Regions from separate parts of the Fictibacillus sp. WQ 8-8 genome, predicted to be linked through region 1. Evidence: riboswitches for the same ligand, from Rfam matches in the RefSeq annotation. Region 1 holds a riboswitch; the other holds the start of a gene.
The links. A riboswitch is a leader RNA that binds a small molecule or an ion and turns the genes downstream of it on or off. The one in region 1 is predicted to bind cyclic di-AMP.
Positions count from the first base shown of each region.

Region 2: another riboswitch for cyclic di-AMP. It lies ahead of M1K46_RS15020 (potassium channel family protein); the one in region 1 lies ahead of M1K46_RS05900 (APC family permease).

Region 1 is NZ_JAMXKG010000003.1:113,330-128,407, reverse strand. It holds gene M1K46_RS05955 (ABC transporter permease subunit) at 1-616, opposite strand, end outside; gene M1K46_RS05950 (sugar ABC transporter ATP-binding protein) at 613-2,121, opposite strand; gene M1K46_RS05945 (sugar-binding transcriptional regulator) at 2,317-3,279, shown strand; gene lsrK (autoinducer-2 kinase) at 3,264-4,826, shown strand; gene M1K46_RS05935 (cupin domain-containing protein) at 4,861-5,223, shown strand; gene lsrF (3-hydroxy-5-phosphonooxypentane-2,4-dione thiolase) at 5,228-6,022, shown strand; gene dnaN (DNA polymerase III subunit beta) at 6,288-7,418, opposite strand; gene M1K46_RS05920 (diacylglycerol/lipid kinase family protein) at 7,589-8,482, shown strand; gene M1K46_RS05915 (gamma-glutamyl-gamma-aminobutyrate hydrolase family protein) at 8,543-9,292, opposite strand; gene M1K46_RS05910 (TrmB family transcriptional regulator) at 9,738-10,496, opposite strand; gene M1K46_RS05905 (MFS transporter) at 10,640-11,833, shown strand; gene M1K46_RS05900 (APC family permease) at 11,866-13,689, opposite strand; cyclic di-AMP (ydaO/yuaA leader) riboswitch at 13,799-13,942, opposite strand; gene M1K46_RS05895 (hypothetical protein) at 14,087-14,224, shown strand; gene M1K46_RS05890 (hypothetical protein) at 14,425-14,988, shown strand; gene M1K46_RS05885 (hypothetical protein) at 14,990-15,078, opposite strand, start outside.
Region 2 is NZ_JAMXKG010000006.1:152,352-167,429, reverse strand. It holds gene M1K46_RS15050 (MFS transporter) at 1-872, opposite strand, end outside; gene M1K46_RS15045 (ArsR/SmtB family transcription factor) at 886-1,470, opposite strand; gene M1K46_RS15040 (MarR family transcriptional regulator) at 1,664-2,119, shown strand; gene M1K46_RS15035 (asparagine synthase) at 2,254-2,436, shown strand; gene cls (cardiolipin synthase) at 2,524-4,026, shown strand; gene M1K46_RS15025 (undecaprenyl-diphosphate phosphatase) at 4,096-4,878, shown strand; cyclic di-AMP (ydaO/yuaA leader) riboswitch at 4,955-5,091, shown strand; gene M1K46_RS15020 (potassium channel family protein) at 5,181-5,837, shown strand; gene M1K46_RS15015 (amino acid permease) at 6,001-7,380, opposite strand; gene M1K46_RS15010 (hypothetical protein) at 7,526-7,987, opposite strand; gene hutP (hut operon transcriptional regulator HutP) at 8,182-8,616, shown strand; gene hutH (histidine ammonia-lyase) at 8,745-10,277, shown strand; gene hutU (urocanate hydratase) at 10,293-11,954, shown strand; gene hutI (imidazolonepropionase) at 11,965-13,221, shown strand; gene hutG (formimidoylglutamase) at 13,214-14,167, shown strand; gene M1K46_RS14980 (acyltransferase family protein) at 14,212-15,078, opposite strand, start outside.

The sequences.
Region 1 (15,078 bases):
TAACAGGAAGACCGATTAGCCTTGCTCCTGCCTCATTATCCCCTACCGCGTAAAAGTAACGGCCCACTGAGGATCTGGTAAGAAAGAGGTAGGCCATTACAGCGGCTATGATTCCAATCCAAACCGGAAGTTGAATCCCGAGAAATGCTGCTGATGAAAGTTTTTTAAAATAGAATGGAATATCCTCAATCCATTTACCCTCTGTATAAAACAGCATATATCCTCTTACAATTCCCAGAGTCCCTAATGTCATGATGATTGACGGGATACGAAAGAACGAAACGCCTAAACCATTGGCAGCCCCAATACATGAACCTATAAGCAAAGCAGCAGCGACGGAAAGAGATCCTGACACCCCATGAGTAAGCATCATCCCGCAGACCGCTGCAGAAAGTCCCATAGTAGAACCAACTGAAACGTCAATATTTGCGGTTATTAAGACAAAGGACTGGCCGGCTGCCAAAACGAGAAGAATCATACTGGACTTCAAAATCAATCCGAGCGAACCCCCACTTGTAAATGCAGGATTCACAAGGCCAATACAGCCTACAAATAAAAGAATGAACAAAAAGATAGATGCCTCTCGGATTTGCATCAATCTCAATAGGAGTTTCATGGAGCAGTTACCTCCTCCTCCACACCAAAGGAAGCACTCGTAATCTGATCCAGTGTAATGGCATCGTCCTCCAGTTTTTTGACCAGCTTTCCTTCGTGCATCACCCAAACATGGTCACTCAATGCCATAATTTCCTCTGGATCCGATGAAATGAGAACGATACTGATTCCCTTTTTCTTCAGCTCTGATATCAATTCATAGATATCCAGCCGTGCACTCGCATCTATTCCTCTTGTGGGCTCATCAAACAAGATTACCTTTGGCTTGGCAGCCAGATACTTTCCTAATACAATTTTCTGCTGATTTCCTCCTGATAAGGACTCGGCAGACTGGCGGCAATTTAACGCCTTCACATTGAGCTGGCTGATGTACTGTTCCGCTATCTTTTGTTCTTGCTTAAAGGGAAGGATCCATCCTTTTCCCTTATGAAGTATTGCTGAGGTTAAATTTCCTTTTAACGATGCAATTGAAAATACACCGTGTGCATATCGATCCTCCGGGATATAAACGAGGCCTCTGTCGATTCGCTCTCTGACAGAAAAAGTTGTTATATCTTCGCCCTCAAGACAAACTTCTCCTGAAGCGCACTGTGATATGCCAAAAATCGCTTCAGCTAGTTCAGTTCTCCCTGCCCCAACGATTCCTGCTATTCCGACCACTTCACCCTTGCAAACAGTGAACGACACAGAATGAAAACGCTTACCAAAAAGATTTTTTACAGACAAAATTGGAGTTTTGTCCTCTGCCTTTCCTTCCTGTCTACAAGGACTGACTGATGCTTTTGAATCAAATGTTTTTCCTTCAGGCATAAGGTTCTGAACCAGCTTTTCATAGGAAAACTGAGAAACGGGGCCAGAAGCGCTGATCACTCCGTCACGCAAAACGGATATATGATGGGCAAGCTCGAAGATTTCCGAAAAGCGGTGAGTAATATATACAATTCCCTTTCCGCTGCTTGCCAGCTGTTTAACAATCCTGAACAGGCTTGATATTTCATGGTGGGTTAGTGTGGAAGTCGGCTCATCCAAAATCAGCAGCTCAGCATCACGCATAAGGCCTCTCAGCAATTCAACCAGCTGCTGCTCGGCAATGGAGAGCGTCGATGCCGATCGAGAAAGATCCAAATTCCAGCCAAGTTTAGAATTAAGTTCCCTTATCTTTTGTTTAACGGTCTTTTTCGGCTGTTTGAGGCCAATCGAAATATTTTCCTCCACTGACATATTTGGAAAGATTAAAGGTTCTTGCGGAACCAGATAAATGCCTTTCTTATGTGCTTCTGCCGGAGAGTTGAAATGTACCTGCTCCCCTTTCATCAGCAATTGCCCGGAATCTGCTTGATACAGCCCGGTTATGATTTTCATCAGGGTAGACTTTCCTGCTCCATTTCCTCCAATCAAAGCATGAATTTGGCCGGATAATACACTCATGTCCACGCCTTTCAAAACCAGATTCTCAGAAAATTGCTTTTTGATCTCAGACATTTGTAACAGGGATTCTTCACCCATTGGATTCACCTGCCTTTCAATCAAACAATTTTTATTGCCACTAATTTTTGTTGAGAAAAGATTAGTGGTATTTGTAGCATTTTATCTTACCAAATGATTCCTTAGAACCAATTTTCACACTTTGAATAGCGGGCATAATCATTTTTGGAGGAACATATGTTGAAGCAACGGTCATATGTGGAAAGGATGGAACTCATGAACAGGTCCACTTATGAGGAGAATTTAATCGTAAAAGTAGCCTGGCACTACTATAAAAACAACCTGACACAAAATGAAATTGCCGAACTGCTGGATCTTTCCCGAAACAAGATCGTCCGTATGCTGGAAAAAGCTCGTTCTGACGGAATTGTTCAATTTAACATTCGAGGGAACGGAATCAACTGTTTGAGCACCGAAAGAGATGTTATAGAAACATTTGGTCTCTCCGATGCCTTCATTATTCCAACTCCTGCTTCCAACCTGTCAGACTCCTTAGCAAAAGCGGCGGCACAATACCTTGAAAGCACCCTGACTTCCGAACAGCTTCTCGGGATTGGCTGGGGTGAAGCTGTTACACGTACACTGCAGCACCTGTCACTTGACCCGGCAGCCAATGTATCCATTGTTACGCTGACTGGCGGAGTCAACTATTATTTTCAAAAGAAAAATTATTCTCTTGATGGAGGGCTAAGCAAGTTTCAGGGCCGGTTTCATATTATCCCAGCACCATTTCTTGCCTCCTCTCAACAAATGGCCTCAAGCATTCTTTCCGAGCCTGCTGTAAGTGATATCCTCGAGCTTGCAGGTGTTTCTTCTGTCATGCTTGTCGGAATTGGCGGATTGTCATCAGATGCCACCATTATTAAAGAAGAAAAAATAACCTTAAAAGAAATGACGACAATCAAGAAACTGAATGGCGTCGGTGATATCCTCGGCCAATTTTACAATGCTGCCGGAGAACTCCTAACTCTCCCTCACCATGAACGCAGAATTGGAATATCCATCTCTAAACTAAAAGGAATGAAAAATGTGGTCGGAGTTGCAGGGGGACAAACGAAAATCGATGCCATTTACGGAGCATTGAAAGGCGGATATGTTCAAACTTTAATCACGGATGAAGAAAGTGCTATTCAATTAATGAAGAAGGAGGCGACAAAAAAAGAATGGATGCCATCCTAGCACTTGATGCAGGAACGGGTAGTATTCGTGCGGTTTTATTCGATACGAAAGGCAATCAACTTTCATTGTCACAGCAGGAATGGGATCATCCGGCAGATTCGCGCTTTCCCGGCTCTATGAATTTTGATGTAAAAGAGAACTGGAGAATAGCTGTGGAATGCATAAAAGATGCCGTGCAGCAAGCCGAAATAACGCCTCAATGTATAAAAGGAATCAGTGCAACAAGCATGCGGGAAGGTTTTGTTCTTTACAACAAAGAAGGCCAGGAAATTTGGGCATGCGCCAACGTGGACTCACGTGCTTCAGAAGAAGTGACAGACTTAAAACAGCTTCGCCCACTTATTGAAGAAGACCTGTACAGCCTTTCCGGCCAAACCTTTGCGCTGGGAGCATTGCCTCGTCTTTTATGGATCAAGAAAAATCAGCCTGAAATCTATAATGAGACAGCGGCCATCACGATGCTTAATGATTGGCTCCTCTATAAGCTTTGCGGAAAACTGCAAGCCGACCCTTCCAATGGCTGCACAACCGGCATCTTTAATATAAAAGAACGCACTTGGGATGAGCAGATTACCAAGGAATGCGGAATGAAGAGCAGCCTTTTCCCACCTGTTCATGAAGCTGGAACATTACTTGGGCATGTTACAGCTGAAACTGCAAAGTTCACCGGATTGGCTGAAGGTACAGCCGTATTTTCAGGTGGAGGTGATGCTCAGCTCGCCTCCGTAGGTGTTGGAGTAGTGAAGGTAGGTCAGACTCTTGTTTCCGGAGGAAGCTTTTGGCAGCAAGAAGTTAACGTGACTGCCCCTGTCCCCGATCCTAAACAGCGCATACGAATCAATTGTCATGCAGTGTCCCATCTTTGGCAGTATGAAACCATAGTCTTCTTCCCTGGCCTCGTCATGCGCTGGTTTCGGGATGCCTTTTGTACAGAAGAAAAGAATCGTGCAAGAGAGCTTGGAAGAGACCCCTATGAATTGCTGGAAGAACAGGCAGCCGAAGTTCCTGTGGGCTCTTATGGCATCATGCCTATTTTTTCAGATGTGATGAACTTTATTTCCTGGCGCCATGCCTCCCCTTCTTTTACGAATCTTTCTCTCGATCCCGAGCGCTGCGGCAAAAAGGAGTTGTTCCGGGCGATTGAAGAAAATGCAGCCCTGGTGACGCTGGGAAACTTAAAAATGATACAGGAGCACACAGGCTACTATCCTGATGAAGTCATTTTTGCCGGAGGAGCTTCTAAAGGCAAGCTTTGGTGCCAGATCCTTTCTGACGTGCTCGGAGTCAAGGTGAAGGTTCCGCTTGTGAAGGAAGCTGCCGCCCTCGGAACAGCGATCGTCGCTGGTTATGGAGCGGGCATTTACTCATCCATTGAAAAAGCTGCCCTTGAAATCGTTCAATGGGAGAACACGTATGAACCAAATAAAGAAAATCATAGCCTTTATGCGAAGATTTTTGAGAATTGGCAGGCCGTATACAAGGAGCATCTGGCACTCTCTGACCAAGGGCTGACCCATCATATGTGGAAAGCACCTGGTTCTGTTTGACCGTCATAAATACAGAGGAAGAGGGGTGGCTGTTTTGCTGAAAGTGAATGAGTCAGAAAATGAATTCCGCTTCGGAGATCATGGCCCTAAATATTTAACGAAAGGTCCAAATGTAGACCTTGGTGTCGTCGTGCTGAAGCCTGGCCAGGACTTCCCAAATCACTATCATACGACATGCGAAGAAATTTTTTATGTACTAGAAGGTTCCATAGATTTCTATATTGATGGTGTGCGAGTGCCTGCCAAAACTGGTGACATGCTTCAAGTCCGGCCAAACGAAGCTCACTATCTCATCAATCAATCTCAACAAAATTTTAAAGCTGTATTTATTAAATCACCGCATTTACAAGAAAAAGATTCTGTTGTTGTAAACAATCCAGATCTTGAGAAGGAGTGATCATATGAGTTGGGGATTAAAAAACCGAATGAATCAAATACTGCCAGAGGGAAAAGCAGTCATGCTTGCCATTGATCACGGTTATTTCCTGGGTCCAATTCACGGGCTAGAGAAACCGGGAGAAACCGTAAAAGAGCTGCTCCCCTATACAGATTCCTTATTTGCGACAAGAGGAGCCCTCTCTGCCTGCATACCTGAAAACTGTGAAAAACCAGTGTTAATGAGGGTATCAGGTGGCCCTAGTGTAGTAGGCAAGGATTTGGCTAATGAACATATTGTCACACCGATGAAAGAAGCTATCCGCCATAATGTCCTAGGTGTTGGCGTTTCGATCTTTGTGGGCTCAGACCATGAAACTCAAACCGTTTCAAACTTGGCCTCTGTTGTGACCGAAGCTCACGACTACGGCATACCTGTCCTTGCGATTACTGCTGTTGCAAAAGAACTGCAAAAGCGCGAAGCACGCTTCCTGGCCCTAGCCTCTCGAATCGGTGCAGAAATGGGCGCTGATATTATTAAAACCTATTATTGCGAAAACTTTGAAAAAGTAACGGGCACTTGCCCCGTTCCAGTAGTCATCGCTGGCGGACCTAAGCTGGATACCATGAAGGATGCACTAAATCTGACGTATAATGCCATGCAGGAAGGCGCAGCCGGCGTTGATATGGGCAGAAACATCTGGCAGTCAGAGCATCCAGCCGCCATGATTCAGGCGATCCATGAGATTGTCCGTAAGAATGCGAGTGTAAAAGAAGCGCTGGAAGTTTACGAGAATGCTGCTAATGTGAAAGTGAAATAAGCGGAAAAAGCACCGGGAGTGAAGTGACCCCCAAAAGTTAAGTTTTTACTCTAACTTTTGGGGTGCAGTATAGAGCGCCGGTGCTTTTTGTATTGATTATCCGCTAGTTTACTATAATGAGGTTTTGGCGGGTAAACGTCCTATTTTCGCGGGTATTTTTTTATTTTGGCGGGTATTTGCTTCGTTTCGGCGGGTAAATCACTTGTTTTAGCGGGTAAACGACAATCCGCCTTCCAAACCCCAAGAGCAAACCCTCTTCTCCCCATCAATACGCTCTCACGGGAGAAATAAGATGCTGATAAGGCGAATCAGAAACAGATTCGATCAAAACAGGCTTCATGGACCCGCTGAAACTGATTTTGATTTCTTCATCTTTTATTCCGCGCAGAGCTTCCGTCAGAAATTTCCCATCAAGAGAAATACTGAGTTCTTCCTCGCCTTCTAAACTGTTAATGTTCTGGATCTCATGGATGGTGCCTGATTCCATAGATCGGGAAGAGATCCCGAGCTTTTTCCCCTCCAGAAGAGTTAGATTCACATTATTATTTTTCCACTCCCCGGCAAACAATGCTGCCCGGTCAATTCCTTTTAAGAAATCACTGGCCTGCAATGTAATAACCGTTTTAAATTCGTTCGGAATCAAGGAAGCCGTGTTCGGATACTTTCCGGCGATAAGCCTCGAATAAAAAGAAAAAACATCGGTTGAAAACTCGATATAGCTTTCAGTAAGCTTTAAGGTGACTTCACCCGTGTAGCTCCCCATTAGCTTTAAAAACTCATTCAGAGCAGGCTGAGGCACGATAAATGAGCCGGTCAAACTGGCGCCAATATTGCGTTTATAGGTTGCCAGTCTCAGAGAGTCGGTAGCGGTGCTGCAGAAAAAATTTTGATCAAAGACAAAATGCACACCCGTCAGGACAGGCCGTGCTCCATTTTTACTGACAGCAAACATCGTTCGTTTGATCATATCAGCTAGGACGGTGCCTGGTAACTGATGGCTGGCTTCAGGCTGGGACATCGTGAGGCGAGGAAACTCCCCTGCATGAAATCCTTTTAGTGATACAACAATATCTTCTGATTGAATGGATACCGAATGATTTTCCCCAACCTTAACCAGCAGATCACCCGGCAGTTTTTTGATAAGGTCATTTAAATATTTTGCAGAAACAACTATACTTCCGGTTTTATGTACTGCCATCATGCTCTCACCTTGCACATCGGAATGCAGCACACGCTCAATCACGATCTCAGCATTGCTTCCTGTCAGGGTAAGGCGGTTATAGTCAGCAGCCATCTTAATACCCGACAGGATTGGTAATGTCGTCCGTGCGGATACAGCTTTACTGACATCCGAAACCGCTTGGCTCAAATACTCTTTATTTATGGTAAATTCCATGTGATACTTCCTTTCGACATCCACTACCTTCTATCATTCGACAGAGAACATCTTTTTCCTTTCATGAAAGGGACTGTAAAGCACGAAAGCTTTACTGCCCCTGCAAGTTAGAAATCAACCCGTAACGGGTACTCTCTTATTTAGGAATACAGTAGAAAAAGGGGGGGCCTATGACAAAGGCGATGATTATCTTGAATCCTTCTTCTGGAAAGGAACAAGCGAAGGATCTTCTTCCGGAGGCGGAACGAACACTTCAAAAATTTCATGAGGAAGTGACCGTTAGTGAAACAAGAAAAGAAGGCGACGCTGAGGAGTTTGCAAGAAAAGCATGTGAACTTCACTATGATACCGTAGTATCCATGGGCGGAGATGGTACAGTTAGTGAGGCAGTCAACGGACTCGCTGAACAAGAGCACCGGCCCGATTTTGGAATCATTCCGCTCGGTACGGTCAACGATTTCGCAAGAGCGCTGAACATTCCGCTTGACCCTTCTGAAGCTATAAAGATTCTTCCTTCCCAGCACTATAAAAAAGCAGATATCGGTAAGATCAATGACAGACACTTTATGAATGTTCTGGCGGTGGGAGCCATTGCCGAAGCCTCCTACAACGTGAGTACAGAGCAAAAAACACTGCTCGGGCCGTTTGCTTATTTTGTGGAAGGAATGAAGGCTATCATTAATAAAACACCATTTTCATTGACCATCTCGCATGATCAAGGCGAATGGGAGGGAAAAGCGTATTTATTAATTACCGCACTTACCAATTCCGTAGGAGGTTTTGAAAAGCTTGCGCCACATGCGAAGGTGAATGACGGGATCTTTCATATTTACGTGGTCAAAAACATTTCTTTTCCTGGTACGTTAAACATCATCCCAAAACTGATCAAGGGTGAGCTAAAAGAACACAATGATGTGGAATATATCAAGTCGGCTTCACTGAAGGTTTCCGCTTCAGAACAGCTTGTGGTCAATATTGATGGAGATGAAGGCGAGCCTCTTCCGTTTCAAGCAAATGTGCTGAAACAACATGTCTCACTGTTCGTCCCCCCTGAAGGAAACTAAAAAAAGAGCTGATGAACAGCTCTTTTTTTATGACCTGATTTCCTATTAATACATTACTGATTAGAGAGCGGGCTGTTCCTTCTCCAACAACTCATGGCATTTTTGCACGAAATGAACAAACAATTGATGCATTTCATCACTTACTTCTGTCATATCTTCCGGATGCCATTGAACTGCTAGCATCCAGCTTTTCTCTAGATCCGTGCTTTCTAAAGCTTCAATCACTCCGTCTGAAGCATAGGCCGCAGCTTTTAAGCCCGGTGCCACTTCATCTACTGCCCCATGATGAAAACTATTAACCGATATATCCTCAGTTCCAAGAATTTCGGATAAAAGCGTACCTTTATCTACGCTGATGGAATGAGTAGCAGCCGAACGCGCACCGTCCTGATAATGTTTAATGACATCCCCTCTCTCTTCATTTAGATCCTGCACCAGCGTGCCACCCAAAGCTCCGTTCAATACCTGAATTCCCCGGCAGATCGCAAAGATAGGAATATTATTATTCTGTGCATAGTTGATGAGGTTGATTTCTGTTTCGTCTCGTTCCGGAATGACTTTTCCAAGATTAGGATGCGGTTCTGCTCCAATTTGCTGTGGATCCATGTCCTCTCCCCCGCTGAGCAATATGCCGTCACACAGGGCTGCCCATTCTTTCACCGTTTCTTTGTCACCCATTGGAAGTATGACTGGAACGCCACCCGCCTTCATAACGGAAGTAGCATAGCTATAGTGCAAATAGGCCGTTTCCTGACCTCCAATGTCCTTTGTTGAGCATGTAATCCCGATCACTGGCTTCTGATTCTCCAAAATAACATCTCCTGTCTGATTTTCGTTATAGGAGTCTTTACCCTTTTTGGGGCCTTTTCAATTCGTTAAATTTCTCAAAATAAATAGGGACTGTCCAAGAAGTCTGTAAGCTGTTGATTTCCGTTCCAGGCTGCTCGCTTTCCGCGGGGCGTGCGGTGAGCCTCTTGGTGCAAGCACCGGCGGGAGTCTCACCTGTCACGCTAGTCCCGCAGGAGTCTCGCATCTTCCACTTCAATTAACTTTTCATTGAAGATTTTTCAAGCCAAAAAGGGGCTGCCTGAAGGTCAATTTTCGACTTTCTGGACAGCCCCTTCATTCTTATTACTATCTTGGCTTCGCTAAAGCATATTGGTGATTTTCCATCATAATGGGCATCGCATACTGATGCTTAAAAGAGACCCTCAAGTCTTTTTCTCCAATACCACACCACCATTGCCTAACAGAGCTAATATCTTAAGTTCAACAGCACATTCCTTACAGCTTCATCCTTCATGACGGTGTCTTTGTATTTTCTTGTGATTTCTGTTAGTGCCACATCATGATAAAAGAATTCCGCGAAGAATTTGACGAGAGGACGTGATTTCGTCCGAATGGCTTGCCAGGCCGTATCTTCCATCCCAGCAAAGAGCATCTCCTCTTCGTCCACGATCAGGATCCGGCTTCTCTCCAACGTTCCGTGCTGCGTATCTGGTATTAAGGTTGAGACGTCCGGAATTTCCGTGGAGAGTTCACCGATCACATGAATTTTTACTGAAAGCCCGTTTTTATATTTCTCCTCCAGTAATGGGAGATAGCCTGTTAAGTCATCCGCCCACCCAGAAATGATAATGGATTGTTCCGCTCCCTGCAGCAGACCTTGCAGGACAGATTGGATGGACTGATTGTCTTTCAGCGTCCATACCCGGTCGTCGGTTACTGTTTTTTTTATCTGTGCTTCTCTGAGCTGCTGTACATTGGTCTCAAAGTCGGCTTTGAGCTTTTTAATCGTTGCCTCGATCGGCAGTGCGGTATACAGCCGCTTTTTTTCCACCGTTGATTCCATGATCATTCCTTTTTCCGCCAGACGGTGAAGCACCTCATACACTTTGGAACGGGGAACTCCAGAACGCTTGACAATACCGGTAGCATCCAGCGGCTGATCCTCGGTGATTAAGGATTGATACACCTGGCTTTCATATTGAGTAAATCCAAATTGCTGCAGCATGTTTTTGACTCCTTGACTTTAATCACTATGTAAATCATAACACAGTCCTTTCCAATTTATGTACAAACAAACTTTTATCTTGTTTTTCTTTTTATAAATGTTACTATTACAGTGGTAACTTTTTCACAAAAGGATGAATAGCTATGAATAAACGTGTTTACTTATTGACCATCGTATCTTTTGTTGTAGGTATGGTTGAATTGATCATTGGCGGAATACTTGATCTCGTGGCGGAAGACTTACATGTCAGCATCGGCCATGCCGGTTTTCTGATCACAGCATTTTCGCTTGTTTTTGCGGTCGCCTCACCTCTTCTTCTTATGATGACATCTAAAGTAGAAAGAAAACGCCTTACCCTGCTGACACTGCTCGTGTTTTTTGCCGGAAACGGCATTGCGATCTTCAGCCCGACATACAGTGTGCTCTTGATTGCTCGAATCCTATCAGCGGCAAGCGGCTCTCTGCTGGTTGTTCTGTGCATCACAATCGCATCTAATATCGTATCTGAACAATATCGTGCTCGTGCCATCGGTGTCGTTTTCATGGGAATCAGTGCCTCGCTCGTGCTTGGAGTTCCGATCGGATTAATGCTTGGAAATGCATTCGGCTGGCGTGCTCCTTTTATTTTGATCGCCGGATTGACGCTGCTTTCCATGGCTGGGGTTTACTTTTTTATGGAGCAAATGGCTTCAAAACCTGCTGTTTCCCTTATGATACAGATAAAGACGCTGAAAAACCGAAAGCTTCTGTTCGGCCAGTTAACGTCCTTCCTCTTTTTGGCCGGCCACTTGACGCTTTATGGATATTTAACGCCCTTCTTAAAAACAGCCCTTGGCCTGAACGGAACGTGGGTAAGCATTGTTTATCTCGTCTTTGGCTGTGCGGCGGTAGCTGGCGGAGGTGTTGGAGGTTTTCTTGCTGACCGTTTGGGTACGAAACGCTCTATTATTGGATTTATCATCCTTTTCGGGTTTACGATGTTCGTTATTCCTTATACAACGTTTTCCCTTCCGCTTTTCTTGAGCGTGATGATTATCTGGAGCATGCTGAGTTGGGCCATTACACCCGCGATGCAAAGCTATCTTATCGAATCCTCCACTGCTGAAACGTCAGATATCCAGCAAAGCCTGAATAACACGGCGCTTCACTTTGGTATTGCGTTCGGTTCTGCCATCGGCGGTTTTGTGATTGAGCAATCTACCGTAGAATCCAATGCAACCGTCGGCGGATGTTTCATTATTATCGCCCTGGCTACCGCTTTGATTTCAATGTCAGAACGCAAGCGGAGCTTATCAGCCTTACAAATCCATCCTAAAACAGAAAAAACACTTCCGTGAGGTAAAATCTTCGGAAGTGTTTTTTTCATCAACTATTTTTTAAAACGGTAAGGCACGGTCGCAATAACCACATCTCGTTTAAAGAGCAAATACGCTCGAATCAGTAAGCTTGACTGGTTATGAAGAATATTATGCCAGCTTTTCTTCGTAATGAACTGAGGTATCAATACGGTTACTTGATAGTTATTTTCATTCGCTTTATGCTGTACCGTGTCAATAAATTTCGTCAATGGCTGGATAATGCTTCGATAATGGGAATGCAGCGTAACGAGGCGCACATTCGGCTGCCATTTCTTCCATTTTTCTTCGAATATTCTTTCGTCCTCACGCTCAAATGCAACATATACCGCTATGACCTGATCTGTAAGTGAGGTAGCAAAATTGATGGAGTTTTCAACAACTTGTGTAATTCCTGCTACAGGTACGATAATGACGTTGCCTTCAATCGTCTTCGGCTGCTGATCCGGTTTAATTCTTAATTGTTCCCCTACTAATTCATAATGTGTTTTGATCTTATGAAAGATGATGACGATGATCGGCAAGAAGATTAATACCGGCCACACCTGTGGAAATTTAGTAAAGAAGAACATCAGGGTTACCGTTAAACTGATGAGAGCTCCGGTTGCATTGATAATAAGCTTTGATACCCATCCCTTTGGTTTTTCCCTGATCCATTTCACGATCATGCCTGACTGAGACAAGGTGAAGGGGATAAACACCCCGACGGCATAAAGCGGAATAAGATGTTCTGTCTGTCCTTTAAACAGGATGATCAGGATAATCGCGCTGACTCCCAATGTAATGATTCCATTTGAGTAACCAAGCCTGTCACCCCTAATGGTAAACATCCGCATGATAAATTTATCTTTTGCAAGGTTAACTGCGAGCAACGGGAAAGCGGAATATCCTGTGTTTGCCGCCAAAATTAGAATTAATGCTGTTGTTCCCTGAATAAAATAATACATATAGTTTCTTCCAAATGTATGGTCGGCAATTTGAGAAACCACTGTCTCCTTTACACTTGGAGTAATTCCATAATAATAAGCCAAATAAACAATTCCTGAAAATAGTAAAGCCAATAATCCGCCCATGGCCATCAACGTCTTTGACGCATTGTTGGGGGCAGGATCCTTGAAATTCGGTATAGCATTGGAAATGGCTTCTACACCTGTTAACGCTGAGCTGCCTGAAGCAAAGGCCTTCAGCAATAAAAACAGACTGATTCCGGCAACTGGTGTTCCAACAGACGTATGTAAGTCAGCAGGCACCTGGCCCGTTGAAATTTGATACAATCCAACACCTATCAAGATAAATAAAGCTAGGACAAACAGATAAACGGGATAAGCTAAAATTGAAGCAGATTCTGTTACCCCACGCAAATTTAAAGTTGTAAGGAACAAAACAAACACAATCGCAATCGGTACAGTATAAGAATGCAGCGCCGGGAAAGCAGACGTAATAGCATCTGTACCCGCTGACACACTAACTGCCACGGTTAAAATATAATCAACCAGCAGCGAGCCGCCTGCGATTAATCCAGGATTCACTCCCAAATTATCTCTTGAAACAACATAAGCCCCACCGCCATGTGGATAGGCAAAGATGATCTGCCGATAGGATAAAATAAGGGCAGTTAAAAGAATAAGTACACCAACCGCAATGGGAATGGAATACCAGAAAGCCGCAGCACCAACCGTAACTAAGACGATCAAGATCTGCTCCGGTCCATACGCAACAGATGATAACGCATCTGAGGAAAGAATGGCTAAAGCTTTTGTTTTGTTAAGCTTCTGCTCCCCCAGCTCATTTGATTTGAGCGGTCTTCCGATTAATAGTCTCTTTAAATAAGAAAACACTGTTTTTCCTCCGCCGATAAAAAATTTGTGTATAGATGCACATGAAAAAAGCCCCCAAGCCAATTTTAATAGACTTGCGGACGTTTGTTTACCAGTCTCACAAGCTTCATTTCCTTCTCATTAACGCTTACGAGGTTAGCTGTCGGATTCGGGCCATTGAGTAGCCCTACCTGCTTAAGGATTCACCCCCAGGACTTTTTAAAAAAGCCCATTATGGTTCCCCCGCACCAATTGGTTTAAGCGATTTAAGAATTTGAAACTTAGATAATAATACTCCTCTCTTAAAAAAATGTAAATACAAAGATTAAAAACTTTACTTAAAGGTAATTTTAAAGATGTGGGTAATATTTAATATACAAAGAAATTTTGAACTTCCCGAAAAAAAGGAGGATTTAAAATGTCTAAAAAAGAGGGGCACTTATTCTCAGATGAGTTCCTGGAGCAACTAGCTAAAGAGATCAACGAGCAATACGGCGGACCGGAATTTAACAAAAGCGACGAAGAACCAGATATAGAAACAGAAGAAATGATATAAATCAACATGAATGATGAAGAGCCGGGAGCGTTGAAATCCCCGGCTCTTTCAATCCTCCATCGTGGTTATTCATAGCATCCTCATTTGAAGTGCCCGTTTACGGTAAACCTTCATATAAAAATAGGTAAAAATAGGAATGTCCCTTACGTTCAGGACTATATTGATTAGTCACGTAAAAAAATGAATGGCAGGAGGCTTCTATGCACCTTTTTAAAAGAATGGATCGCCTTGTTGAAATGGCAGCATACTCTGTTCAGAACCGCTTTTCTAAAACTGCATTACTCGTAATGACTTCCATTGCTTCTGCAGTGACTGCACTCCTGCAATCTGCTGGAGGTACTCTGCCGATGATCGGACTCATCATCAGCCCCCTTTCCACTCTTCCTGTTGTTTTGATCACCATCATCTCTCCGCTTCTTGGGTTTTACTCCTTCGTTTTAACATGTCTGCTCCTTGTTATTGTGCAGCCTAGTGAATTATTGATTTTTATTTTTACAACCGGTTTGCTTGGATTGGGATTGGGCCATGGCTTTACTTTTTTTAAAAGACGTATTTTGATTGTAACCACTGGTTCCATTTGTCTTATTTCTGGAATTTGCATCATGCTGATCGGATTTCAATTTCCTTTATTCGGGCCCGCATTCCACAGTACCGGCAACTTTTATCTTTGGCTGTACCTATTGCTTTTCACGTGGGGATATAGTTTGGCCTGGCTGGAAATCACATGGTTTATTCTAAAAAAATATGTGAGGAGACGGCTATGATCTAAACTTTAAAGTTTTGTCCGTTCAACGTAATATCCTGGCCCGGATAATCATGAAAATACCTGAACACCTTCAACCATCCTGAGTCTT
Region 2 (15,078 bases), on a different contig from region 1:
TTGAGGAAGCCGATGACCAGAGAACTGACGACCATTCCTGCAGCCATTGACCCGTCCATATAGCTGAAATCGAGAGCAGAACCATGCAAGATGGTTTTTACAAAAATGGGCAATCCCATCATCAACGGCCCTACTACGCTTAAATTTATGAATATGGTACTGATGAAGAGGGCGATTAGGAATGGCTGAGTCTTAACAAAGGAAAAGCCTTCTTTGATGGAGGCGAAAATACCTGGTGCGCCGCTGCTGTCAGTGGAGGCAGGCTTTAAGTTAATCAATCTGCTGAGGAAAGCCGAGCATAACAGCATGACTGCCGGTACAGAAAAGGAGAACAGGTACCCTCCCCATGAGATAAGGAATCCTCCAATCATCGGCCCAATGATCATAGAGGCTTGCTGAGTCGTCTGAATGATGGAGTTTGCTCTTGTCAGCTGAGAATCCTCAACAAGCATTGGAAGAAGCGCGCTGTTTGCAGGGCAGACGAAGGCATCGAGAATTCCAAAGACGAGTCCGAATACGGCAAATGAATAGACAGAAACCTCACCTGAACCGAGCAAAATCAGAAGTCCGCCGAGCAGGATGGAGCGTGTAAGGTTAGAGACCGATAAGATTTTGGTCCGGCTTACACGGTCGGCGATGACCCCTCCGACAGCCATGAACAGGAGGCGGGGAATACTTGATGCGATCATTACCATTCCAAGAGAGGCTTCCATATTAAGTGTTTTTACAATGTACCAGGATTGAGAAAACAAAAAAATTGCAATACTGAAGGCTGAACAAAAAGTAACTCCCCACAAGAGCATAAATTTTTTCTGGCTGAAAAAAGAAACCGGAATTGCCGGCTGTTCTTCTTTGATTATAGCTTCTGCCATGTTAACTACTCTCCTATTCGTCAGGATATTCGGGTTCACGGAACGGGAATGCCAGCAGCAGCATGTGATAGAGCTCTCCGTCCTGCTGCCGGTTTTTTTTTAAGGAATTAATTAACTCCTGCAGTTCTTTCGCTTTTTCCTCAAATTCCTGGATTTGAGCCTCATTCAAATACAATTGGTCATAGCCGAATTTAATCTGTTTCCACTCTTCGAACAAGCTGCTGTCTACCCTGCGCAAATAGCTTTTTGTTTTATCAAGGGAAATTAGAACATTTTCCCTGAGCGTATCGGATAATTCATTTTTCACATGATCCTTGTGTTGTTTAAGAATGTTTTCAACAGAAAAATTTCTGGCGATCGGACGATAAAATTTTTGGATGATGCCGTTTTTTTCCTCAGTTTTTTCTACTGTAATCAATCCCACACGGTCTAGTTCTTTTAAATGATAATGAATTTTAGGGGCGGGGGCTTCGAGAATATCTGCAATCATTTTTCCTGTTTTGGCTTCATCAATAATTTCCCATAAGACTTTTAAGCGAAGGGGATCGCTAATGACTTTTAGCTGTTCGGCATCTTCCATATAATAAATTTCCTGCATGTTCTCCTCCTTTTGAACGTTCAAATTATATTGAACGTTATAAATTTATATTACCTCATCCCGTAAATTGTGTCAATTTTATCCAAATGAGCCATTTGACCTAGAAATTCCAATTTCCCAAAAAAATAAATTTCCAATGTTTAGATTTTTTAGTATAATGTTATTAGTTCATAAAGTTGGAGGATTCTATTAAATGAAAATAGAAGGACTAAAGGCATATGTTGAAAAGCTGGAAGTGGCTCATTATATACTGTCTAAAAGTTTGCATCCGGAAACGACAGGTGAAGGAGATCTAACCAGAACCCAATACATTTTAATGAGAATGCTATCTGTAAGAGACCGTTGGACAGTTACTGAATTGGCTGAAATGCTTGAAGTGAAGCCGAGTGCAGTAACCGTAGCGGTGGATCGTCTCTATAAAAAGAATTACGTGCAGCGTTACCGCAGTGAAGCTGACCGAAGAATTGTTTATTTGGAGCTTTCCGAAACAGGAATTGCAATCTTGCATGAAGCTGAAGAGCGACGTCTGGTAAGTATGGAAAATTTATTGAGCAAACTCACTCAGGAAGAGCGTGAAATGCTGATTACGATTTACGGGAAATTTGGGAAGAGTACCGCACAAAGCGAAGAGCTGACGTTCGCACCATAAAAAACAACGGATCTTTTTCCGTTGTTTTTTCTTTTGCTCATTCTGATTTGCTTAAAGGGCTTGGAAATGAAATATTTCATACTCCGGCTGAAGTTGAAAATACTATAGATATTCAAGATGAAGGAGGGATCTTTATGCTGAGAAGAGAAGGATTGATTCCCACTATATTAGGAACCGTTGTGAGCTTGGCTTCTTTTTCTTTTAGAGGTAACACACGCAAGTATTCTTCACTTTCTAACTTCCTGCTTGGGTTTGGACTTGCACATATCGTACTTGGGGTCATCGATTTGTTTGAACATAATGAAGATGAATGGTAAGAGGGAGAAGCTTTCTCCTTCTTCTTGGTTTAATGGACTGATTTTACGGGAATTTCAGTTGAAAACCAAGCAGTAGGAGAATCAGCCATGAAACGAATTCTTGAATTTCTATTTGTCCTTGCAATGATTGCAGCTTTGTACATCATCATTTTTTCAAATATGGGATTGTATTGGAAGTGGGGGAGCGCCGCTGCTTATTTTGCGATCCTTTTTATCACTATTTATTCTCTTCTGCTCGAAAACCGGACAGCACAGCATACGCTGGTCTGGATCTATGCTTTAGTGTTCTTTCCTCTTTTCGGTTATATTTTTTACCTGTATTCCGGACAGCTTTACTTAAAGGGCCACCTTTTCAAGAGCAAACGGAAGCATGACAGAGAAGAATTGCTGCTGCTTGCCAAAAGAGAACAGAAACCGGATTGGTCTTTATTTAATGAGCATCAAGCTTGTTTTTCAAGATTTGCGCACAACGTAACGATGACCTTTCAAAACAGTGCCACCCAGACAAAAATCCTTAAGAATGGGGAAGAAACATTTCCTGAAATCAAACGCAGACTGCTGGAAGCCACAAGGTACATACATATTGAATATTACATTTTCAGATCGGACCGTCTTGGGAAAGAAATTATCGATATTTTAATTCGAAAATCCGAAGAAGGGGTTGAAGTTCGCTTCTTATATGATGCGGTTGGAAGCCTCACCCTCGCATCACATGAAGTCGACCGAATGAAAAAAGCTGGCATTAAGGTTTATTCGTTCCTGCCTATTAAATATGGATTCTTTAATCAAAAGTTTAATTTTAGAAATCACCGTAAGATTATCGTCATTGATGGAGCAGTAGGATTTGTCGGAGGCCTGAACGTAGGAATTGAATATTTGGGAGAGGACCAAAAATTCGGTTTTTGGCGTGATACCCATATGGTAATGGAGGGAGAAGCCGTTCAAACGCTTCACGCTGTGTTCTATCTGGACTGGGATTACGTCAGTGAAGAATACCTGCTTGAGAAGGAAGAGTATATCAAGCCTGTTCCTGTTGCAGGGGATGGGGTGGTTCAAGTGGTTCCGAGCGGACCGGATACTCAGGAAGGCATCATGAGTGATTTGTATTATTCCCTCATATCCTGTGCAACAAAATCCATCTGGATTGCTACGCCTTATTTTGTTCCGAACGAAGCCATCAGAACTGCATTAAGAATTGCTTCAAGAAAAGGGGTTCAGGTAAGGCTGATGGTGCCGGAGATCAACGATGGTTTTCTGACGCAGTATGCTACAAGGTCGTATTTTCCTGAATTGCTGCGCAGCGGAATTGAAATCTATTCTTATAAGAAGGGGTTTTTACACCAGAAAGTTATCATCGTAGATGGGGACATGGCATCCATCGGTACAGCGAACATGGACATGAGAAGTTTTCATCTGAATTTTGAAGTGAATGTATTTTTAACGGGGACTTCATCGATAAAAGACCTCGCAGAACATTATGAGGAAGATATAAAAGATAGTGAAAAGGTAAGGCCTGTCGGTTTTTATAAAAGAGGATTATGGGAGCGGACGAAGGAATCGATTGCTCGGCTGTTTTCCGGTATTCTGTAGTAAACCCTTGTACTAACTTTCCTTTCCGGTGAATACGTTTTATCATGATGAGTGATAAGAGGTGAACACATGGATTGGCTTGAGGCGGTCATATTAGGGATTATTCAGGGGATGACTGAATTTCTGCCTGTAAGTTCCACAGGGCATCTTCTTTTAGGAAGGCATTTCTTTCGACTGGATGAAGCAGGGCTGTTCCTCGACAGTATGCTTCATATTGGCACACTGATTGCAGTGGTGACAATTTATTGGAATGAGATCAAAGAACTGATTAAGAAACCCTTCAGCAGACTGTCCATGCTGCTTGTGGCAGGCACTATACCCACCGTTATTATAGGCTTGTCATTTAAGGACTATTTTGAGGAGATCTCGAAGACCGGTGTTACTGTAGGATGGGAGTTTCTTGCCACAGGGTGTGTGCTTTGGTTTGCGGATACCATGAAATCAAGAGGACATAAGCAGCTGGAAGACATTACGATTATGGATGCGGTTTTAATTGGAAGTTTTCAGGGAGCAGCAATCCTGCCTGCAGTATCCCGTTCAGGGTTAACGATTGCTGCAGCACTTTTCCGTAAGATTGACAGAGGAACAGCAGCTTACTTTTCCTTTTTGTTATCTATACCGGCTATCGCGGGAGGGTGTCTGCTTCAAGTGAAAGATGTGCTGGGCGGCCAGGCGGAACAATTATCGTTCTTCTCCCTTTTCCTTGGGACAGCCATGTCAGCATTATTCGGCTACTTAGCGGTTAAATGGATGATCTCTCTAGTGAAAAAAGGTTCTTTAAAGGGCTTTGCTATATATGTATGGCTCCTTGGCATTTCAATTATTGGAATGCAGGCAGCAGGCGTTTTTTAACCTGAAATGAAGTCCTTAAGAAAGCATTGACAATTAACATCTGCAGGATTACATTATATTTATTCAAAATCGCATAGCCTTTAAATCGCTTAATTTTAAAGAGCTTTTTAAGAGCGGGGGAACCACTTTTTTGGGGTGAATCTTAGAAATAAGAAGGGATACTTCCAATTCCTAATCCGGCAGCTAACCTCGTAAGCGTTATACAGGAAGAAAGGGACAGTTTGGAAAGTAGCTGACCATTTTTATAATGGTCTTTTTTTATTTGTTCTTATCTAATATTTGTTTTCTAGGGAGAGAGAGGAATGGACAAGCAGTTTGCCGTTATAGGGCTAGGCCGTTTCGGTGGAAGCATATGCAGAGAATTTGCAAAAATGGGATATGAAGTCATGGCTGTTGACCGGGATATCGAGCGGGTAAATGAATACGCCAGTATTGCTACTCAGGCTGTACAGGCAAACTCTACAGACGAGAAAGCGTTAAGCGCCCTCGGTATTCGAAATTTCAATCATGTGATCGTATCGATTGGGGAAGATATCCAATCCAGTATCTTAACTACGCTTCTTTTAAAAGAAGCAGGAGTGAACAAAGTCTGGGTTAAAGCTCAAAATGACTATCATCATAAAGTCCTTGAAAAAGTGGGTGCGGACCGAATCATACATCCTGAACGTGACATGGCCCTCAGGGTAGCCCAGCTTATTACGTCTGAGAAAATTATTGATTTTATTGAACTATCCAACGAACACAGCATCATTGAAGTAGGAGTCACTGACAAACTTGCAGGCAAAACCCTGACGGAACTTGATGTCCGTGCCAAATACGGATGTAATATTGTCGCAATAAAAAAAGACAACGATATTCTTGTTTCTCCGATTGCCAATGTGGTATTGAGGCCAGGTGATGTTCTCGTAGTGATCGGACAAAATAAAGATTTAAACCGTTTCGAAAATGAAGGAGTGTAAATCCTCTGAAGATTCATCTGCATCATGTTCTTGGGGAAAATCGGGCTGGGGCACTTCCCCCTCGAAACTGAATAAAGCAATCATTCACTATCCTGATGGCGATGTATATACAGGATAAAAAGAGGCGCGGGAAATTCTCCGCACCTCTTTTTTTTGGTTTTATTTAATTAAGTTTGCTTCTCGTGCGGGCGTAGAAAAAATAAACGATTAGGCCGATAGCAATCCAGATGACAAAAGAAATCCATGTGATCGAAGGAAGACTGATCATCAAGTAAAGACAGAATAAAACGGTTAAGATTGGCAATACAGGAACGAATGGAGCTTTGAATGCTCTTTCCAGGTTTGGATGTGTTTTCCTTAACACGATCACAGCTACAGCGATAAGAGCAAATGCTGACAATGTTCCCATGTTAACTAGGTGTGCAAGCGTTGTAAGATCGATAAAACCTGCAATTCCGGCTGCGATAAATCCCGTAAGCCAGGTATTTTTGAATGGCGTTTTAAATACCGGATGAACTTTAGAAAGTATCGGCGGCAGCAGGCCGTCGCGGCTCATCGCATAAGAAATTCGAACCTGTCCGAAAAGCATGACGAGCAGAACAGTGGTAATTCCCGTAATCGCACCGACTGATACAAGACCTGCAATGGAATCCTGGCCTACGTAGTGCAGGGCGAAGGAAACAGGGTCTGCTACGTTCAATTTATTGTAGGGCACCATACCAGTTAAAATAAGGGATACTACAATATACAATGCGGTACAGATGGTAAGCGACCAGATAATTCCGAGAGGCAGATCACGCTGCGGCCGTTTCACTTCTTCGGCTGCGGTTGCTACTGCGTCGAATCCGATATAGGCAAAGAATACCGTTGCGGCACCAGCTACAATCCCTTCGAAACCAAACGGCATAAATGGTGTCCAGTTATCCGGTTTCACATAGCCGACACCGGCAACAATAAACAGAATAATAACAGCAAGCTTTATGAATACCATAATATTGTTGACGCGGGCGCTCTCCCTGATTCCTCTGCTTAATAGCGTAGTAATCAGCAAAATGATGATAACCGCCGGGAGGTTAATCCATCCCCCCTTGCCGGCTCCTGGAGCTGTTGCAAGCTCAACTGGAAGGTGAAGGCCGAATCCAGCGATCAATGACTGGAAATAGGCGGACCAGCCGGTTGCAACAGCAGATGTGGCGAGCAAGTACTCCAGCATCAGATCCCAGCCGATCAAAAAGGCAAAAACTTCACCTAACGTGGCATAAGTATAGGTATAAACACTGCCGGCGATAGGAACGGTCGATGCAAACTCGGCATAGCAGAAGGCGGCGAAAGCACAAGCAAGACCAGATATGATAAAAGAAAGGATGAGAGCAGGACCAGCATGTTCAGCTGCTACAACTCCAGTCAAAACAAATATTCCGGTTCCTATAATAGCCCCGATGCCCAATAATGTTAAATCAAATGCTCCTAATGAGCGGTTCAATCCTTTATTGTTACTTTGAGCTAACATTTCTGAAATGGATTTTTTTCTGAAAATACTCATTGATGTCCCCCATTCATTGATTAATCTTTATAATTTGAATATATTGAAAATTTTTATTTTCAAACTATTTGTAGTATATTGTCGAATGATGGTCTTGTCAATGGCTAACTAAGTAGATAACTTTTCCAGGATCAAGATTTTTAAGTTAATTTCTTAAAAGCTGTTCTAACAATTCACTGTATTTCTTTTTCTCATCTAATGAAGAAACAGCATCATACTTCAGCAATGTCTCTTTAATTACCTCCTCTTGTTTCTTAGTGCTCCAGCTTACATAGGCCTGATAGCAGCTGCTTTCCAGGTAAATGTTCAGCATATTATGGTCAGGTCCGAAAAAGAAAGCAAGGTGGTCGATGAACATGCGAATATTATTCAAGTCGACCGGGACGATGTGTGTATCCAAATGGTATTTATAGGGATTGCATACATCCCTCTGGAATGAAATGCCATAGCATTCATCTTCAAGGAGCAGCCCTGGTGTTGTTGGCAGCAGTAGGAAAGGAGTATCCTGTCCATCATAGCCGATGAAAAAATCATGGCTGTTCTCGTTTTTAACGGGAGGCCGTTTCATGGTGGCATGTACAATTTCTTTTTGAAGGTTAATCAACACTACCACTCTCTTTCATTGATTGATAAACACAGCATGCCCGATAGATTACTAGTTTATACATGTGACATGCTGCCCTGATAAAGTGATAAGTTGTTGAAAGGGAATTGACGAACAATTCAGAAAGGCATAAACTGAGTGTAGTGAGCAATTAGTTATTAGTGAAAGCTGCGATTTAAGCGAAAGTAGTGGATAAGATGTCTCTTGCAGAACAGAAGTTAATCGGCAAGCTTGCCATGCTTTATGTATTGGATGAATCTCACCAATCGAAGGTGGGCGAACTCGGATGGCTCCACTGCACCGGTAAAGTAGGTTCCATGGAATCGAATAAAGTAGTGGCAGCAATCGAAACAGCTGCAAAAAAGAACCAGGTCATCAATGGAGGGGTCTATCGTGAAACCCATGCGTTATACCATGCCATTATGGAAGCGCTTCACGGAGTTACCCGGGGGCAAGTTCAGCTTGGAACGGTTCTTCGGACGGTAGGTTTACGGTTTGCCATTGTGAGGGGACAGCCATATGAGCAGCCGGAAGAAGGAGAATGGATTGCTGTAGCTTTATACGGGACGATCGGCGCACCGGTCAAAGGTCTGGAACATGAAGCCATCGGACTCGGCATCAATCATATATAAATAAAAGCCCATAGCAAATAGTGGAATTTAGGGGGCTGTGTTTCAAAGAACAGGTTTTTTTGCTGTTCTTTAAATGCAGCCTCTTTTTGCGTTTTTTTTACATTATCCAAAAAGGAGAAGGATGACGCATGGTAGTTCTGACAGGACATACATTGACTTTAGAAGAGGCAAAAAGCATCTTAAGTACCAATGAACAAGTGATTGCCTGTGAAGAAAGTATAAAAAGAGTAAAAGAAAGCCGAAGAGCAGTAGAGGATATTGTTGCAAAAGGGAAAGTCATTTATGGGATCACGACAGGTTTCGGAAAGCTAAGCGATGTTTATATCGCTCCGGAGGATACTGAAAAACTGCAATTGAATTTAATAAGAAGCCATGCATGCGGGGTAGGAGAGCCTTTTCCTGAAAATGTAAGCCGCCTGATGGTCGTTTTGCGTGCCAACGCTCTATTAAAAGGATATTCGGGAGTAAGACCGGCTGTAGTAGAAACCCTGATTAAACTTGTAAACTGCCAGATCCATCCGGTAATTCCTCAGCAAGGGTCCTTGGGAGCAAGCGGTGATCTTGCACCGCTGTCCCATCTGGCTCTTGTTTTGATCGGTGAAGGAGAAGTATGGTACCGCGGAAAGCGAATGAGTGCGATGGAAGCGCTGCTGCAGGAAGAAATCCTGCCGCTCACACTTACGGCTAAAGAAGGCCTTGCCCTCATCAATGGCACACAGGCGATGACAGCTCAGGGAGTTGCGGCCTATTTAGAAGCAGAGCAGCTTGCCAGCCAGTCAGAAGCCATAGCTGCGTTAACGATGGAAGGTTTAACAGCTATCACTGACGCTTTTGACAAAGACATTCATCTGGCGCGCGGTTATAAAGAGCAAACAGCAGTAGCTGAACGCATCCTTTCCTACTTGGAAGGCAGCCGGCTGACGACGCGGCAAGGAGAAGTACGAGTGCAGGATGCTTATTCTATCCGCTGTATTCCTCAGGTACATGGTGCATCCTGGCAGGCACTGGGCTATGTAAAAGAGAAGCTGGAAATCGAAATTAATGCAGCAACAGACAACCCTCTTATTTTTGATGAAGGAAGAAAGGTTATATCAGGCGGCAATTTTCATGGCCAGCCGATTGCCCTTGCCATGGATTTTCTCAGCATTGCGATGGCAGAGTTCGCCAACATTTCAGAAAGGAGGATCGAACGGATGGTCAATCCTCAGCTCAGTGATCTCCCGGCATTCCTCAGCGCTAATCCAGGCCTTGAGTCTGGAGCGATGATCATGCAATATTGTGCGGCTTCATTGGTCTCTGAGAACAAAACGCTTGCTCATCCTGCGAGTGTGGATTCTATTCCATCCTCGGCGAATCAGGAGGACCATGTCAGTATGGGAACCATCGGGGCGCGGCATGCCTACCAGATTATCAGCAATGTAAGAAGAGTATTTGCTATTGAAATGATCTGCGCTCTTCAAGCCGTCTACTATAGAGGGATAGATCTCCTTGCACCCGCAACCCGCAAAATCTATGACCAGGCTTCTGCCGTTTGTCCTCCTATTACGTCTGACAGAATTTTTTCCACGGATATTGAACGAATGAATGCTTGGCTGAAAGAAGTTCGATGGGACGGACTTCTGAAACACCCAAACGAAAATTCAAAAGAAATGCAATGCTAAGAGGAGGAAATAACCATGTCAAATACCATTCAAAAAATTTCGGCTCCACGCGGTAACAAATTAAATACGAAAGGATGGGTTCAAGAAGCAGCACTGAGGATGCTGATGAATAACCTTGATGCAGAAGTTGCTGAAAAACCGGAAGAGCTTGTTGTTTATGGAGGAATCGGGAAAGCGGCGAGAAACTGGGAGAGCTATGAAAAAATTTTGGAATCCCTTAAGAAACTGGAGAGCGATGAAACCCTCCTGATCCAATCCGGTAAACCTGTAGCAGTATTTAAGTCTCATCCAGACGCACCGAGAGTTTTACTTGCAAACTCAAACCTTGTACCAGCATGGGCCAATTGGGAGACGTTCCGTGATTTAGAAAAACGGGGGCTCATGATGTACGGCCAGATGACGGCTGGAAGCTGGATTTATATCGGTACACAGGGAATTTTGCAAGGAACCTTTGAAACGTTTGCTGAAGCGGCACGCAAGCATTTTAACCATTCTCTTAAAGGAACGTTAACCGTTACGGCGGGCCTTGGAGGCATGGGAGGAGCACAGCCGCTGGCAGTTACGATGAACGGAGGGGTTGTGATCGCGATTGAGTGCGATCTTTCTCGCATCCAGCGAAGAATCGATACTAAATATTGTGACGTGCTTGCCAAGGATTTGAATGAGGCATTATCGCTGGCAAAGGAAGCCATGGCTCAAGAGAAGCCTCTGTCCATCGGCTTGCTGGGAAATGCTGCTGAGCTATTGCCTCAGTTGGCAGAAAGAAATGAAATACCGCATCTTGTTACTGACCAGACTTCAGCTCATGATCCGCTAAATGGATATCTTCCTGCTGGAATGTCGATGGAAGAAGGGGAAAAAATGAGGACGGAAAATCCAGATACGTATATCCGAAAGGCAAAGGAAAGCATGGCCGTACACGTACAGGCGATTCTTGACCTGCAGGCAAAGGGTGCGGTGGCGTTTGATTATGGCAACAACATCCGCCAGGTCGCCTTTGATGAGGGCGTAAAAGATGCATTCCAGTTCCCAGGTTTTGTTCCGGCCTTTATCCGTCCTCTATTTTGTGAAGGGAAAGGGCCTTTCAGATGGGTAGCTCTTTCCGGCGATCCTGAGGATATTTATAAAACAGACGAACTCATTCTAAGAGAATTTGCCGATAATGAACACTTATGCAATTGGATTAAAATGGCGAGGGAAAAAGTCCAGTTCCAAGGACTTCCTTCGAGAATTTGCTGGCTCGGATATGGTGAACGGGCGAAATTCGGCCGTATCATCAATGAAATGGTCGCCAAGGGAGAACTTTCGGCTCCGATTGTGATTGGACGTGACCATTTGGACTGCGGTTCTGTGGCCTCTCCAAACAGAGAAACCGAAAGCATGCTGGACGGCAGTGACGCTGTAGCAGACTGGCCGATACTGAATGCTCTCATCAATTCCGTAAATGGGGCGAGCTGGGTATCCCTGCATCACGGCGGAGGTGTCGGAATGGGCTATTCACTCCACAGCGGTATGGTGATCGTTGCAGATGGAACAGATGATGCAGCGAGAAGACTGGAGCGGGTGCTGACTTCGGATCCTGGCATGGGTGTTGTACGCCATGCTGATGCAGGATATGACCTGGCAAAGAAAACAGCCAAGGAAAAGGGAGTTCAAATCCCGATGATGGAAGAATAGGAGGGGTAAAATGCTGGATACATTGTTGACCTCCATTGATCAGCTTCTGGCTATTCATGGATCGCATGGACCAAAACGAGGCAAGGATATGAGCACACTTCCTGTGATCAAAAACGGTGCACTCGGTATAAAGGATGGAAAGATTGCATTTATAGGCACAACAGAGGAAGCGAAGGGATTAGAGGCCAAGGAAATCATTGATTGTAAAGGAAAAATTGTATCCCCGGGCCTTGTTGATCCACATACACATCTTGTATTTGGCGGATCACGAGAACATGAAATGACCTTGAAACAGCAGGGCTTATCTTACTTAGAGATTCTCGCACGAGGGGGCGGAATCTTATCTACCGTAAAAGCAACAAAGGATACGAGTGAGGAAGAACTCTTTCAAAAAGGATTGTTTCATCTAGATCGCAGCTTGAGTTTGGGTGTAACGACAATGGAGGCCAAAAGCGGATATGGTCTGGATCGTGAAACAGAAATAAAACAGCTGAGGGTGGCCAAACGATTGAATGAGGCTCATGATATGGACCTTGTTTCTACATTCCTCGGAGCTCATGCTGTACCAGCTGAGTATAAGGGGAAACCAGAAGGATTTTTGGAGAGCATGCTGGATGTGCTTCCTTACATTAAAGAACAGGGACTGGCTGACTTTGTGGATATCTTCTGCGAAACAGGCGTATTTACAGTTGAACAATCACGAAGGTTTCTTGAGCGAGCAAAAGACCTTGGATTTAACGTGAAAATTCATGCTGATGAAATCGATCCACTAGGCGGGACAGAGATGGCATGCGGGATCGGGGCCATTACCGCCGATCACCTCGTAGGTGTTTCAGAAGAAGGAATACGGTTGCTTGGAACTTCGGAAACCATTGCTGTTCTCCTCCCAGGCACAACGTTCTACCTTGGAAAAGACAGCTATGCACCAGCAAGAAGCATCATTGAGGCAGGCGGAGCAGTTGCATTGTCCACAGATTTCAATCCGGGAAGTTCTCCAACCGAAAATCTTCAGTTTATTATGAACCTGGCGGCATTAAGACTAAAAATGAAGCCTGAAGAAATTTGGAATGCCGTCACAGTCAATGCTGCGTATGCCATTGGCAGAGGGAGTGAAGCTGGAGCCATTGAAACGGGAAGGTGGGCCGACCTCGTTCTTTGGGATGCCCCCAATTATCACTATCTGCCTTATCATTACGGTGTGAATCACGTGAATACTGTGTGGAAAAAAGGAAAGAAGGCAGGAGAAAGGAAGCCTGCTTATGCATGACATCGAACATTTAAAGCCTTCTGGAAAACCAAAGTTCATTGACCGGGGGATTAAAAAAGCAGGAGAAATGCTCGTGGACTGGAACGGAGAGAAGGTGAGCGGCATAGGGCTAATCGGGATGCCGTTATCCAAAACCTCGATTTCCCATTCAGGAGCTTCGGCGGCACCGGAAGTGATCAGGAAAATGCTGAATTCGTTTACGACATACAGCATTGAAAAGGACATCGATCTGCAAACATCAGTCATTACCGACTTGGGTGACATCATGCCTCATGTGACAGATCTCAAGGAAACACAATCCAGATTCGAACATGCATTGGAAGGAGTACTGAAGCACAATCCCGGTATGATTCCAATCATACTCGGGGGAGACCATTCAATCAGCGCCAGCAGCATCGCAGCCTTCTCCAACATTTATGGTTCGGTTGGAATTATCCAGTTTGACGCCCATCACGACCTGCGCAATCTCGAAGATGGCGGCCCTTCAAACGGGACTCCCTTTCGAAACCTGATCGAACGGAATAAGATCAAAGGAGAGCATCTGATCCAGATAGGATTGCGTGATTTTTCCAATGGAAAGACCTATAGTGACTATGCTAAAGAGAAAGGTGTCACTGTTTATCCGATGAGCGAAGTAAACAGCCGTGGTATCATTCCTATATTGGAAGAAAGCATTCAACAGCTTAAATCGTCGGTATCTGCTGTTTATGTTTCAGTAGACATGGATGTTCTTGACCAGGCTTTCGCACCAGGATGTCCTGCCATCGGCCCTGGCGGCATGCACAGTGAAGAACTCATCAGGGGCATTCAGTTCCTTTCAACCCTCCCGATCGTAAAAGGCATGGATCTCGTGGAGATTGATCCAGCTATTGATTTTAGAGACATGACCAGCCGCCTAGCTGCCTATCTTATTCTTCAGTTTTTATTATTTCAAACATCAAAATAACACAAAAACCATCTCGAAATTTAATCCGAGATGGTTTTTTAATATCACTCATCCTTTTTGAGCATACGGTTCAGCTTGGTCCAGCGCAGTTCAATGAGCGGCTGGGCGAGGGCTATGACCGGCTTGCTGGCAAGGAACATTGTAATCATAACGGCCAGAACGAGAAGCATCACATAATAGTTGTTCTTCTCTATGGAGGAGAACAAATCTGTTGTAAATAAATATTTTAATACGAAACCATGCAGTAAATAAATATATAACGTTCTTTCGCCAAATTCCGTAAAAAAGAATCTTCGCTTTGGAATGATCGCCAAAAAACTGAATGTGGCAAGAAACATAACAGCATAGAGACCAAGCCTGATAAATCCTCCGTACCATTCGTTATGCCCGAGAATTTCCGCATAGGATGAAGAAGATAAAAGCCAGTCTTTGGCATGGTCTGGGATGAAGAAATGATAAGCCAGAAACATTAAGACCATGAATATACCGGAAGCGATCCGGATTGATGGTTTTAAAATCTGTTTGAAATCCCTTTTTGTCAAATAATGACCTAGCAGAAACACTGGAAAAAATACAAAGGTTCTCAATAAACTTAAATATGTTCCTATCTCTGTAATATAACCGACAGCAACTCCAATTCCGATCGCAAGGATTAAAGGATACTTTATTTTTACAAATACCTTTAATAGGATGTTCCAGAATACCAGGCTTAACAAAAACCACATCGTCCAATGCGGGTCGAAAAAATTAAGCTTCATTTCACTTTTATCATATAAGTCATAGTAAAAGAATGAATAGATTAATTGAAAGACAACATAGGGAACAAGAACTTTTCTGAAAATCTTGGACAAATAGCCATCCTTGAATACACCCTTGGTAAAGAAGCCGGATATAAGGATAAAGGCTGGCAT